One region of the Cytobacillus sp. C11.1 genome, then DNA from elsewhere that is predicted to be linked to it. Evidence: riboswitches for the same ligand, from Rfam matches in the RefSeq annotation. Region 1 holds a riboswitch; the other holds the start of a gene.
The links. Region 1 has a riboswitch for thiamine pyrophosphate ahead of thiT (energy-coupled thiamine transporter ThiT). Riboswitches for the same ligand answer to the same signal wherever they lie in the genome.

Region 1 (7,035 bases):
TTGTTGCTGCAATGAACAAAATCCCGTCATTGGAATGTCCGCCATCAAGCTGGACAAGAAGTTCTGTTAATGTTTTTTCGCTTTCTTCTCCGCCATGCTGCTTTCTTCGGCCTGCCAGTGCATCCACTTCATCGATAAACACGACAGCAGGTGCGTACTTTCTTGCATTTTGGAAAAGATTTCTTACACGGGAAGCACCAACACCGACAAATAATTCATTAAAGCCGGAACCGCTGGTTGAGAAGAACGTTGCCCCAAGTTCCTTGGCAATTGCCTGTGCAAGCAATGTTTTCCCCGTTCCGGGAGGTCCGTATAATAGAATGCCCTTCGGCGGTTTAATCCCCATTTTCAGCGAGCGTTCAGGCTCTTTTAAAATAGAAAGAGTTTGCATAATTTCCTCTTTCATTTCTTCCTGGATGCCGCCCACATCTTCAAGTGAAATGGAAGGAAGGGGCTTTTGCTTTGAAACACTTTGCTTCATCGTATTTGTAGCGCCCATTCCGCCTTTTCCTGATTTATATAAGTAAATTCCGATGGCTATGAATAATAAGACCAATCCGCCAAGAATCCAAGGCGTATACGGGCCTGTTGTTGCGAAAGTATATTGTATATTATAGGTTTCTACTAATTTATCAACCATTTCACTGTTAGGAGGCACATGTGAAATATACTCTCCATCAGGGGCAGTAATTAGTAGCTTGCCGTTTTTATATTCCTGTATTGCAACAGTCTTTCCATCCTGGGAGGCAATGAGCTTTTCCACAGAAGAAAACGGGACTGTCACTTCCTTATTTCCTGCTTGTACGGTCCAAATAACCGCTGCCAAAATCACCGTGACTACCAATAAAAGCGAAACAATCGTCGAAGGTTTCTGTAAACGTGATTTCAACTAATTCCCTCCTTATTGAACATATTTTCATTATAAGGAAAAAGAAAAGTTATTTATAGGCTTTTACACTTTTTAAACGTTGTAAATTATGGAAAAATAATATTTTTGCCGCTAAAGTGTGCTATAACAGGCCGGGGAAGATGCTTATTTGTGAAAGATATGTGACAAAGGAATGCACACAATAAGACTAGCTCCACTCCAAGTATAATCCGGACCCAAACAATATTATTTTTAGAGATTCCCAAAACAAATTAATTATCTCGAAAGTAGAAAAAGCTATCAAACCCCGTTTTGCGTCTTAAGTTCATATAATTGGAAGTTAAAAGGAAAATCATTGATAATAGAACTTATTACCTTATAAATAGAAAAAGGTGTAGGGAATGAACAACCAGCAGGATTTTACGAAAGGGAATATACTTAAACAGCTCCTTATTTTTTCAGCACCCATCATGCTGACAAATTTGCTGCAGGTTTCCTATCAATTTATTGACAGTTTGTGGGTCGGAAATTTGCTTGGAGCTAATGCTTTGGGAGCCATAGCGGTTTCAGGGACTGTTATTTTTACTGTGCTCTCCTTTATTATCGGGATTAACAATGCTACTTTGACCATTTTGTCTCAGCAAAAGGGAGGAGACAATGAAAAGGGGCTTAAGAGATATTTAAATGCCTTCGTCGTGATTTTAACAGTCTTATCCATAGGACTCGGCTTGGCAGGATTTTTATTTTCTGAAAAAATATTGGTCTTCATGGGGACTCCTGCGGGAATGATTCCAGACGCAGCAGCTTATCTGCAAATTAATTTTCTCGGCATTCTGTTTTTATTTGGCTATAATTTTCTCGGCACTGTACTTCGTGCTCTGGGAGACAGTAAAACCCCATTATACTTTGTGTTCATTGCGGTGATTCTGAACGCAATTTTGGATCCGCTTTTCATTTGGACCTTCAATCTTGGAATAGAAGGGGCTGCGTATGCAACCATTGTATCACAGGGACTAGCTTTCCTGGCTGGCATAGTGCTTATTCTCCGCAAAAATCTGGCACCATTCACCATGCCTTCATGGCCGCAGAAGGAAGAGGCAGCATTAATTTTCAAACTTGGCATTCCATCTGGTCTGCAAATGACCGTTATTTCAGCTGGGGTTATGGCCATTATGAGTGTTGTCACATCGTTTGGGGGAGATGTGGTTGCCGGATTTGGTGCAGCACAGCGGATTGACAGTATCATTATGCTCCCGGCTATGGCTTTGGGGACTGCTGTGAACAGTATGGCAGGGCAGAATATTGGCGCTAATGAATGGGATCGCGTTCACAAAATTGCTCTTTACGGAGTGATTTATAATCTTGTATTTATGCTAATCATCGCTTTGCTAACGGTATTGTTGGCCGAATATGGAGTCAGCCTGTTTATCCAGGAAAAAGAAGCGCTGGAGTACGGAACTGAGTATTTAAAAATGATTGCTTTCTTTTATCCATTGCTTGGTATTAATTTTATCCTGAATGGGATAGTAAGGGCTTCTGGAGCAATGTTTCAGGTGCTGGTACTCAACATCATTTCTTTCTGGGTTCTGCGCTATCCTTTGACATATCTTTTTTCAAAATTTATGGGGGAGAATGGCATTGCTGCAGGCATGGGTGTCAGCTTTGCCATTAGCAGTGTAATTGCATTTATTTATTATCGATATGGCAAATGGAATGAGCAAAAACTCTTTGAGGAAGGTAAATAAACACTTTTCATAGATTAGAAAACAATATATAATAAAATGGAATAATTTGATAACGTTACCACAAGGGGAGCATTTTGCTGAGAGTGAACACTTTGCTGTTCTGACCCTTTGAACCTGTTAGATAATGCTAGCGCAGGAATGTGGACTAAAAGGCAGATGGGATCACTCTGCCTGCTTGTTCTCCTTTGGGGTATCGTCATACTTTTGAAGGGGATTTTTTTATGAAAAAATTAAGCTTGGCGGCGATGATTGAAGCATCCTTTTTCGCAGCATTTGCGATTATCCTGGATTTTTTGCCATCTATTAAACTTTCGCCATCGATATCTATCTCTGCTGCCATGATTCCGATTTTTGTACTGGCATTCAGATGGGGCATTAAAGTAAGCTTTATAGCAGGCTTATTATGGGGCATCCTGCAGATTGCGATGGGTGATGCATGGATTGCTACACCACTGCAGGCTTTTATTGAGTATTTTGTTGCTTTTGCTTTTATAGGAGTAGCTGGTTTGTTTTACCTTCCAATCCAAAAACAACTTCGCAATGAGAACAAGAAAAAGGCACTTGGCTGGATTGTATTGGCCATTTTTGCAGGAAGCTTCGCCCGCTATTTCTGGCATTTTATTGCAGGTGTTCTCTTTTTCGGAAGCTATGCACCAGAGGGAATGTCACCAGTTCTGTTTTCCTTCCTGGCAAATGGCGCAACCATGCTTGGAGCAGCCATATTATGCTCCATCCTGGCGGTATTATTAATTTCATCGGCTCCAAGGTTGGTTATTCGAAAAGCTGATGGCAGCATCACAGTACAAAAGCGGGCTTCTTAACGATAGAACCTCTTGGGATCATCCATCCGAAGAGGTTTTTTTTATTGATGCGGGTAACGAACTCCTGAAAATTGGGTATATTACTCAAAAAGGAGAGTGATTGCCTTGTCAAATTCCTTGCAAGGAAGCATTATCTCTGGTGTATATGACGCGGAAGCCAGTGCTTTTGAAATTCATAAAGTTAAAAACTTCAACACCCAATCAGTCCTTAATAAAGTACAGTGTGAAAATTTGTACCGATACTTATCACTTCATGAAGATGATGAGGATGGACAAATCATTACATTATATGACCAAATGCCTCTAATGCTGACACGCCAGGAAATTTGCAGCTTAATGAAAGATCTGGAACAAATTAAGAAGCTATATCAATAGAAGAAACTAGCGTTTTGCTCAGGGCAAAACGTTTTTTCTTGCAAAAAATGTTTGACAATTTTGTGAACAAAGTTAGAATATTTAGTAAAAGGGGATGAAAATGATGAAGGAAACTCAGCTAAAAGTTATGCTCTTTTTTAAAAATATGGCAGGAACAGGTATAGTGATTGGGTTAACAGTCCTTATAGCCAGTTTTTTTGTAAGCGGTATCAATGGGGAATATATCTTTTCAATTGGATTAAGCGTTATGGTGTCTTCCATGTTGTTCTTCGGCTTTGGCCTATTTATTCATTTAATGGAAGAGATGGCGGAAGGAAGCAAGGGAATTAGATAGCTGCTAAATTTATGTTCTGAATGATGATATAAAACATAATTAAAAACCGGCTCCCTCGTTGAGAACCGGTTTTTCCATTTTTATTATAAGATTTTAGTGGGCATGGCCTGAGCTCAAAACCCAAATCGACCCTGCCACAATAACCACAGCCATGAAAACGCCGTAAAAGATATTAAGGACGTTCGTTTTGCCGTCTTCGCCTTCACGCAAATGCATAAACATGAAAAGCTGTATTCCGGCTTGCATGATAGCCAGGGAGCCGATGATCCACATAATCACTTTAAAAGATAAGTCTGTTTTTAAAGCAATACCTGCTGCACCGAAAGTGAGTATAAGTGAGAAAACAAAACCAATAACATGACTTATTGGGAAACCTTTCCTAGTCTTTTCCATTTAGCCCACCAACCCTTTTAAATATACAAATGTGAAAATAAAGATCCACACTACATCTAGAAAGTGCCAATACAGACCAATAATAAAGGTTTTGCGTGCGGTAACTGGTGTTAGTCCCCGTTTTGCCAGCTGAATAATAACCATGATGGCCCAGCCGATACCAAGTGTGACGTGCGCACCATGAGTTCCGAGCAGAACAAAAAGACTTGAAAGAAAAGCACTTGTCTGCATTGTTGCACCTTCATGCACATAATGGATAAATTCGTTAATCTCCATGAATAGGAAGCCTGCGCCAAGTACAAGTGTAATTATTAGCCATGTAATCAGCCTTTTCAGATTATGCTGTCGCATTTCAAAGATGGCCAGTCCCATCGTAAAGCTGCTCGTTAAAAGGAGAAGGGTTTGTATCATTACATCCTTGATAACAAAAATATCTTTATGTGTTGGACCTCCAGCATAGCGCTCATAAAGGACTCCGTACACACCAAACAGAGTGGCGAACAGAATAATCTCTGCACCAAGAAAGATCCAAAAACCGAGTATATTCAAGCGGTTTTGTTCTGTTTGGTATTCAAGGGGCAGTGTTGTATCTACATTAGCTGACATCATTATGCACCTCTCCTTCAACATTTCTCCAAGTGCTTTCTATCTTTTTGATCTCATCTTTCTTTACATGATATCCTTCATCATAATCAAAGGAACGAATAATCAGCCCCGCAATTATGCCTATCGCAGCAACGACGGCTGCAATATGCCATTCAAATACAAGGAAGAATCCGGCAACACTGAATACTGCACCCATGAAAATAGGGAGTCCGGAATTGCTTGGCATGTGAATTTCTTCAATCTCGCTATCCTTTAAAGTTAAGCCTTCATTATTTTTCTTCATATGCCAGAATGGATCAAGGGTTGTTACTTCCGGCTGTTTAGCAAAATTATAGAATTGGACCGGAGAAGCAGTTGACCATTCAAGTGTTCTTGCATCCCATGGATCACTGGAAATTTTGCGATCCGCATATCTTGCACTCCAGTAAATGTTATAACAGAAGGCAGCAAAACCTAGAGCCAAAATGGCAGATCCAATGGCAGATAATAAAAATAATGGTGCAAATCCTGATTCAACGGAATATGTGTAAGAGCGTCTAACAGCTCCGTCTAAACCAAGGAAAAACATTGGCATAAAGGTTACGTTGAATCCAATTACAAATAACCAGAAATGCCACTTGCCGATTTTTTCATTTAACATAAAACCGAACATTTTAGGCCACCAATAGTAGAGAGCCGCAAATACGGCAAACACAACACCGGGAATAATGGTGTAATGAAAGTGGGCAACCAAGAATAGTGTGTTATGGTATTGGAAATCTGCTGCTCCCATTCCTAACATAACCCCAGTTACACCTCCGATGATAAAACAAGGAATAAAGGCTAAAGCCCATAACATCGGGGTTGTCATCTTGATCCGGCCTTTTCGCATTGTAAACAGCCAGTTAAATATTTTGATTCCGGTTGGTACGGCAATCGCCATCGTTGTAATTGAGAAAATGGAGTTAACCGCAGGACCTGAACCCATTGTGTAAAAATGGTGAACCCAGACAACCATACTTAAAATAGCAATGGCCACGATTGAGAGAATCATAGATTTGTAGCCAAATAATGATTTACGTGAAAAAGTGGCAAAAATTTCTGAGTATATACCAAATGCCGGAAGGATGAGGATATATACTTCAGGATGTCCCCAAAGCCAAAATAAATTGGCCCAAAGCATATCCATACCTCCACCAGAAACCGTAAAGAAATGTGTTCCGTAAAGTCGGTCAGTTGTCATCAGGGCAAGTGCAACCGTAAGGATCGGGAAAGCAGCCACGATAATTACTGATGCAATAAATGATGTCCATGTGAACATCGGCATTTTCATTAAAGTCATGCCCCTTGTCCGCATTTTTAAAATGGTTACCACGAAGTTAATTCCCGAAATCAGCGTTCCGATACCGGCAATCTGCAGGGCTATTGCATAATAGTTATTTGCTATGCTGGGACTAAACTCTTTCCCTGCAAGAGGGAAGTACGAAGTCCATCCAGCATCAGGGGATCCCCCAATAACAAATGAAATGTTAAACAGCATTGCACCACTGAAGAATAACCAGAAACTTAAAGCATTCAATTGCGGAAATGCAACATCTCTGGCGCCAATTTGCAATGGTATAATTACGTTCATTATTCCGATCAAAAGAGGCATTGCCATGAATAGAATCATGATTACCCCATGTGTGGTAAATACTTCATTGTAGTGCTGTGCATTTAGAAATTCCATTTCCGGTCTGGCCGTTTGGGCTTTCATCATCAGACCGTCAATTCCTCCACGGAAAAACATCAATACAGCAGCAATAATGTACATAATACCTATTCTTTTATGATCGACAGTCGTAAGCCATTCTGTCCAAAGCCATCTCCATTTTTTTAAATAGGTGATCCCGGCGATGATTCCTATCATCGTTA
Region 2 (7,035 bases), 1.9 Mb from region 1:
TAATGAATCTTTCCGTGTTTTAGAAGTTTGCAACCCATTTGAAGCACATCGCGTATTAACACAGAACAAAATGGCTGGCTATTTCTTGCCTTGTAAAATTGTAGTTTATGAGGATGCCGGCAAAACGAAAATTGGCATGCCTAAGCCGACAAGCATGATTGAACTCGTCAATGACCAATCCGTTCAAAGCATTGCGGCTGATATTGAAAACCGTTTAATCGGATGTATTGATAAAAGCATCTAAGCAAAAAGAATGATGACAGTCCCGGAATAATTTGTTAAGCTTGAGGCAGCTTATCAAATTAAATATCTATGAAACTACTAGGGGTGCCCCGAATGTGCGGGCTGAGAGGGAAGCGCGATATAGCTTTCCGACTCTTATAGACCTGATCTGGTTAATGCCAGCGGAGGGAAGTAGGCTTTGACGGTATGTCGAATCATTTATACTTAAACCAAGCCAGGTCCTTTCGCGGATCTGGCTTTTTTTGAAGGAAAGAAAGTATAAGCTTTGAACTTCGATAACTGTCCAGCGCCAGGCGCCTTGCGCTTTTCTTATGTACATACTTTTCTCCATGATAAGCGATCAGGCTGCCCTTGAGGAAGGAGGTTAAGGTGAATAAAACCCGTTTATTGACGACGATGGCATTATTTGTGGCGATTGGAACGCTGGGCTCCCATTTGTTATGGTTTCCGGCAGGTGTGGCCAAAGCCTATCCCGTCCAGCATGCGGTGAATGTATTGGCGGCAGTAACACTTGGGCCGCTGCCGGCAGTGGGAGTGGCGTTTATGATCGGATTACTGCGAAACCTGCTTGGTTTTGGGACGCTGCTTGCATTTCCAGGCGGAATGATTGGCGCGTTTTTGGCAGGCGTGCTTTATCTGAAATTCGGCCGGAAAATCTGGGCTGGAGTTGGTGAGGTAGTGGGAACAGGCATTATCGGAGCACTGTTTGCAGTCCCGTATGCAAAAATATTGATGGGAAGCGCAGCTGGTGCATTCTTCTTTATACCGCCATTCCTTGTCAGCAGCTTTGCCGGTGCGGCTATTGGGTGGATGGTACTCGCTAAAGTGAAGGAAAAAAATTTAGTGCAGAATATGTGATTTTTTAGAGGGCGTGCGTTTCTGAACGGAGGAACAGAGAGCTTGAAGCCGATGGAGCGAGAAGAAGCGGCGGCAAAGAGCAGTATGAAGCAGCTTTACCGAAATAAGCGGGAAAAAGCAGTTTCATAAAGCAGGTATGAAGCAGCTTCATCGAAACTCGTTAAAAGAAGTGGTAGGAACGAATAAAACAATAAGAAAACTGCTAGGGGCGCTTCGGCTGAGATAAGGCTTTTTCCTTTGTCCCTTGGAACCTGATCTGGGTAATGCCAGCGCAGGGAAGCGGTGGGGACCTCTTTTTTCCTCATGCTTTTTCCCCGGCAGCTTCTGAATAATTAGGAGGCTATTTTAATGACTTTTACAGATATTCTTCGCAAAGAAAATGATGATTTATTTCAGCTTATTTTTCAGCATCCGTTTGTACAGGGGATCGGGAGAGGAGATGTGCCGAAAGAGGCGCTGGCCCATTATATTAAAGCGGATTATGAGTATTTGAATGCTTTTATGCATATATACGGAATCGCCATTTCCAAGTCTTCTGAGCGGAAGGATATTGCTTATTTCAATCAGCAAATTGAATTTGTACTGAACAGCGAAATCCACCCTCATCATAATTTCTGCCAGCAGATTGGTGTGGGATATGAAGCGCTGCAGGGCTTCCCGCTTCCTCCGACGGCAGACCATTATGTCAAGCATATGATGTACCATGCCCATACAGGCGGGATGGGCGAAATCCTCGCTGCGTTATTGCCTTGCCCTTGGACTTATTGGGAAATAGGGCTTGAGCTCATGAAGCAATATGAGCCGCATGAGGACCATCCTTTTTACCCGTGGATTTCTTTCTATGCAAATTTAAGGGTTGAAACAGTTACCATGAATATGAGGAATCGTTTGGATGAGCTTGCGGAAGCAGCATCTCCAGAAGAAAGGCAGCGAATGAAGGATGCCTATCGCAAAAGCTGCCAGCTGGAGCTTGGATTCTGGGAGATGGCTTACACCTGTGAGGAGTGGCCAGCTGGCAATACAGCAGTGACATCATAAGAAAACGTAATTATGTTTCGAAAAAAGCCAGAAAGTTGTCAATAACACGCCTGCTTCTGCTTACCGGCAGGGCAGGCTTTTTTTTTCAAAAATTCCATCTATAGTGCGCCGTAATGGGTGTTTTAAAGGAAGATAGCTTCACTTCGGCCGCAAAAGGTGTGGAGTTATGGATGACGTAAGGAATGCCATCCTTTGTCCGTTTGTCAGATATGATGGCAACATGGTCAAACTTGGGAGAAAGGAAAACAACGATATCGCCGGGCTGCCATTGCTGAAGGTTATTTGTATCTCCAGGAATAAGCTTAGTTGTTAAAGATATTGCGTACCGGCTGAAATACACATTTTGATTAGGAACACGCCTGAAATCGATGTTCGGATCCGGCTTGCCGTTAACACGCGGATATAAGTCTGTGTTTTCTGCAATATCCTTGTCGATAAGATCTTTGATTGTGATTGATGCCCCGTTAAATCCCCGCCAGATTACATCTGTACAAACACCTTCTTCATCAGGAGGGTATCCCCCGGCATAATAGGCACTTTTATAAGGCGTGCGCTGCTCCACTTCTTTTCTCGCCGCCTCGACTACATCAATGGGATCGGCGATGCCGTTTTGATTGCGGTCAGCTAGAGGATAGTCAGCGGGAATTTCAACCTTTTTTGAAAAAGGGTTCCCTAGATGAATGCCGATTGAATCCAATATGATTCCATTCCGGAAAAAGAGAATGAATATGAGGAGAACGCCAAGTATAGCAGCGAAAAATTTTTTTATCATCATGGTCTCCTTCTGCGTTTTATGGATTAGACGCCATTTTTACCAAAAAGTTACATGTTCCATGTTAAGATTAACCAAGAATATTTTTCATGATGGAGTATACTCCGCATTACGAAGGTCATGGACAAACATGTCAGTGTGGAGCCGCAGCCATTCCAAATTGATAAGGATAATATCTATTCCACTCCAAGGAGCGGAACCTATCCTGCTGAAAATCTTGGAGTGGTGGCCCATTTGAATGTCGATTGGGGAACCGAAAGAGAGAACAGAATGGAACGAATCTATGAAGGGTTTCTAATCGGAGTGAGAAAAAATGAATGACCTGTTTCCTGCTGGAGCAGGTTTTTTCTTTATTAAGATTAATCTTCGTCCATATAACAGACGGCGGAATGGGAAGTGGTGCATAAAAACGGAAAGTTACGCATAAGTGAACGAGATTAAGTCATAAATGGAAAAACAGGTGCATATATCGGTAAAAGTGGTGCATAAATTTTGAAGAGCAGCCTCTCCGTACCTTAATGGATGACTTAGACTGTTTTTCCCAAGCATTTATAGGATAACCTCCTTTTCATGTTACAATATATGTGAAGCTATTCACAATTCTCAAGGGGTGATTCTGATGCTAGTATCCAAATTAAAAACTGCACTGTATTCATCCATCGTCTTCACTTTTGGCTTCTGGCTGCTTTTACTCTTTACTGAAGGGGACATGTTTTCTTTCATACTAATCATGATTTTCCTCTATTGCGTGTTTGGAAATGTGATTTACGGGATCCCGGTTTCGCTGCTTTCTGAATTTCTTACAAACAGGTTCATCCGCTGGCGGCTTCCAGCAGCTGCTTTTATACATACGATGCTGGGGGCAGTAACTTATTTTTTTATTAAAGGGTTCGCATACTTTGCTCTTCTTGCTGCAGTTCTTTTCTTCCTGGTGGACGAGCTGCGAAAATGGGACCGGGTAATGCCTGCCGGGAAAATTGCTGCTTTAAATGCAGCGGCAATCCTATTGGCTGGTTTGCTGCCGATGGGCCTGCTTTGGATTCTTCAAAAAGCCGAAGTGGAGGCAAAGACAAATGATCTTTATCTTATTCCTCAAGGATATGCTGGACAAGTTATGATTCTCCATGAGTTCGGGCAAGCGCCAGAACCGGAAACAGAAGGGGAGTATGATGTTTTTAGGATAAACAAAAAGGGATATGCTGTTACCACTTTGCCGCAAAGTGAAGGCTTGATTGAAGATTTATATTATTATGTTGATGAAAAGGGAAATCGTGAAGAAATCCCGGAGCACTGCATCAAATTAGGGGGAGCAGGTTCAACGATGGGAGATGGATACGAGTATTCCTATAACCGTTTTACAGTAGGGTGCCAGGAGGATATTGATTATCTGCAAGACGGGCCATCTGTTGAGGAGATTCTTTATGACGAAGGCGTGCTTGATAATATCAATCAAACGTTTGATTGAACAAAAAAAGCTGGAGAGTCCAGCTCTTTTTGTTATTTCACTGTTAATTGGCTGAGTTGGTGTTCATGAATTTCTTCTTTAGTTACATGAACTTTAATATGGTAAGAACCTGATTCTGAAAAGGACTTACTTGCAACATATTCACCCGGGATGCTTTCTGAGGCTTCAATATATTCAGATTGCTGCTGTTCATCCTGCCAGACTTCAAAGCTAACATTTGCATTGGTTAAAGGCTCGCCTTCCTTCAGGATTTTAGCCGTTAATCTAGCTTTCCCATCTTGTTTGAGAGCCCCATCTGTTTTCAGGTTAATCGAAACATGGCTATGTGGATGTTCTTCCTCCTGAAAGACAACCGTATTTTCAGGTGTACCGGCAATGACTTGCTTTGTCGGCATCCGGTGCATATTTCTTGCTGTGACGTGGGCTACAACATAGTATTGTCCATTTTCAGGAAAGTTCTTTTTAACTGAATAAATGCCATCGCCCTGGTGTTCAGCATTGAGCATTTCCCGGTCATTCCGCCCAGATTGCCATACTTCAAAAACAACATCATTAGCATCCATTACTTTTTCGTCTCCATGTGTAACGATTGCTTTTAAAGTTACTTCCTTATGGGGGGTGATTGATTCGGGCGTCTGAATTGAAACCTCTAACTTGTTTTCGCTTTTCCCGCTGTCTTTTTCCATGGAGCAGCCAGCGAGAAGGATAACACTTAATAAAATAACCGTATACTTTTTCATCTTTACTCCTCTTTCTATGCATTTTCCATATTAAGTATGGACAATGGAGGCAGTTTCTATAACCTAAATTTATTATGGTGCCCGGCACTTAGAAAAAGTATGCAAAAAAACAGCCTGGAATCTCCAGGCTGTTAATGATATACGGTAGGAATGGCTTTTAAAGAATGAACTGGCTCTGCATTTTTTCTACCGGTTTCTTTAATTGCGGCTTGTATGGCAGTCTCCAGCGGACAAGTGATTTCTTGCAGATAGGCATCGATGTTCGTCCTTAAAGCCAGAATGGCTGCCTCATCCTTAAGCTGTTTAATCATTTGGTCATTATTGATGACGATCGCAAGCCCCTTTTCCAGCAGAAAATCCAAGTTGATTTCCTCTTGCCCTGGAAGGGAAGTGTGAATCAGGATAGGCAGCCTTTTTTGAAGGGCTTCACTTATGGTAACGCCGCCTGGTTTAGTCATGATGGCATCCGCTTCGTCATATAGCTTGTTCAATTCATCAGGATCATGGATATAACCAATCGGCACTATTTGCTCGGAATGCAGCTTTTGAAGTTCCGCAAAAAGTTCTTCATTATTTCCGCAAAGGATCCTGAATTGAATATGAGGAAGTTTTTGCATTGCACTAATTAGGTCGAATGAGTCCACTAAGCCGCTGTTTCCCCCGGCAACCAGAACCTGGCGAATCCGTTCTGCTTTATGAGGTGAGGGAAACTGATACGTTGTGCTTACAGGAATACCTGTGACAAAAATACTTTCACCAAAAAGATGATGTTTGGTTATTAATTTTTGCTTTGCTTCGTGATGAGGAACGAAATGATAGTCAATCCCATGCTTGCCCCATATATCATTAATAAAAAAGTCTGTATATACATTCACCGCTGTAAAGCGCTGGTAACGCCCTTTTTGTTTTAATGAGCTAATGATTCCGGATGGAAAGGAATGGGTGCAAAATACCAGATCTGGCTTTTCCGTTTCAAGGAATTTCTGCATTTTTCTTTCAAAGTAATATGATAACACCTGCAAATCAGGCTGCATTTTAAATGGATGCTGCTTGTACATGATGGTATAGTATAAAGCCCTGTAAAGAAAAGGGGCACCGAGAAATCCTTTTAAATAGATTCCCGACACAAGTTTCTCCAGTTTTTCACTGCAATAGCTTAAAAAATCGACTATTTTAATATCCGCATCAGGGTATTGCTCCAGGATATGTTCCTCGATCGTTTCGGCAACTTTTAAATGCCCGGTGGGAAATTGGAATAATGGAAGCACCAGAACTTTCATATTGGCCCTCCTTTCCTTACTTTATTTTATTTTTCACATATTTAAAAAGCATGTAGATTAAGAAAATCGCTAATAACAGGACCCCAAGAAAGGGGGCATATTTAGGATTAATGTGAAAGAGGTCTCCTGCAAAATATCCGGCTCCGATTATGGGGACCACCCAGCAAAGAGAGCCCGCCAGGGAATAAAGGAAGTACCGAAGAAATGGAACTTTTGAAATCCCTGCAAAATACGGGCTTATTTGGCGTATGCCAGGCATATAGAAACCGGCAAATATCATTAGCCGATGATCGTTTAGGTAGCTTTTCTCAGCCTTTTTCCATCGTTCTTCCGTTATGCCAATATACTTACCATACTTTTTTAGGAAAGGCTTTCCGGCATTTTTGCCGATCCAATAGGCTGCAAGCATGCCAAGCAACGCACCCATCTCAGCGCTGAAAGCAGACAGCCCAAAGGCAAGCTTGTGATTTCCGATTAATACACCAATCAGGAATAACAGCGATTCCTCGGGAGCCGGTATGCCGACAATCCCGAAAAATAGAAATAAAAAAATGATCCAATACCCGTATGATGAAATAAATTCAATTAGTGTTTCCGTACCCATCGCAAGACTACTCCCGATTTCCTGTTTTTAAAGAA

Region 2: it holds a riboswitch for thiamine pyrophosphate, as region 1 does, so the genes downstream of both, tenA (thiaminase II) here and thiT (energy-coupled thiamine transporter ThiT) in region 1, are expected to answer to the same signal.

Annotation. Positions count from the first base shown of each region.
Region 1 covers NZ_CM176935.1:3,529,947-3,536,981, forward strand. The annotation lists gene AC3ZVC_RS17505 (AAA family ATPase) at 1-889, opposite strand, end outside; gene AC3ZVC_RS17510 (MATE family efflux transporter) at 1,270-2,613, shown strand; TPP riboswitch at 2,667-2,769, shown strand; gene thiT (energy-coupled thiamine transporter ThiT) at 2,835-3,434, shown strand; gene AC3ZVC_RS17520 (hypothetical protein) at 3,531-3,809, shown strand; gene AC3ZVC_RS17525 (hypothetical protein) at 3,910-4,143, shown strand; gene qoxD (cytochrome aa3 quinol oxidase subunit IV) at 4,237-4,536, opposite strand; gene qoxC (cytochrome aa3 quinol oxidase subunit III) at 4,537-5,142, opposite strand; gene qoxB (cytochrome aa3 quinol oxidase subunit I) at 5,132-7,035, opposite strand, start outside.
Region 2 covers NZ_CM176935.1:451,090-458,124, reverse strand. The annotation lists gene AC3ZVC_RS02350 (DUF302 domain-containing protein) at 1-244, shown strand, start outside; TPP riboswitch at 314-430, shown strand; gene thiW (energy coupling factor transporter S component ThiW) at 613-1,101, shown strand; TPP riboswitch at 1,296-1,396, shown strand; gene tenA (thiaminase II) at 1,450-2,139, shown strand; gene AC3ZVC_RS02335 (DUF1287 domain-containing protein) at 2,225-2,914, opposite strand; gene AC3ZVC_RS02330 (hypothetical protein) at 3,032-3,232, shown strand; gene AC3ZVC_RS02325 (DUF6843 domain-containing protein) at 3,531-4,376, shown strand; gene AC3ZVC_RS02320 (FixH family protein) at 4,409-5,116, opposite strand; gene AC3ZVC_RS02315 (MGDG synthase family glycosyltransferase) at 5,248-6,396, opposite strand; gene AC3ZVC_RS02310 (DedA family protein) at 6,413-7,000, opposite strand; gene AC3ZVC_RS02305 (polysaccharide deacetylase family protein) at 7,008-7,035, opposite strand, start outside.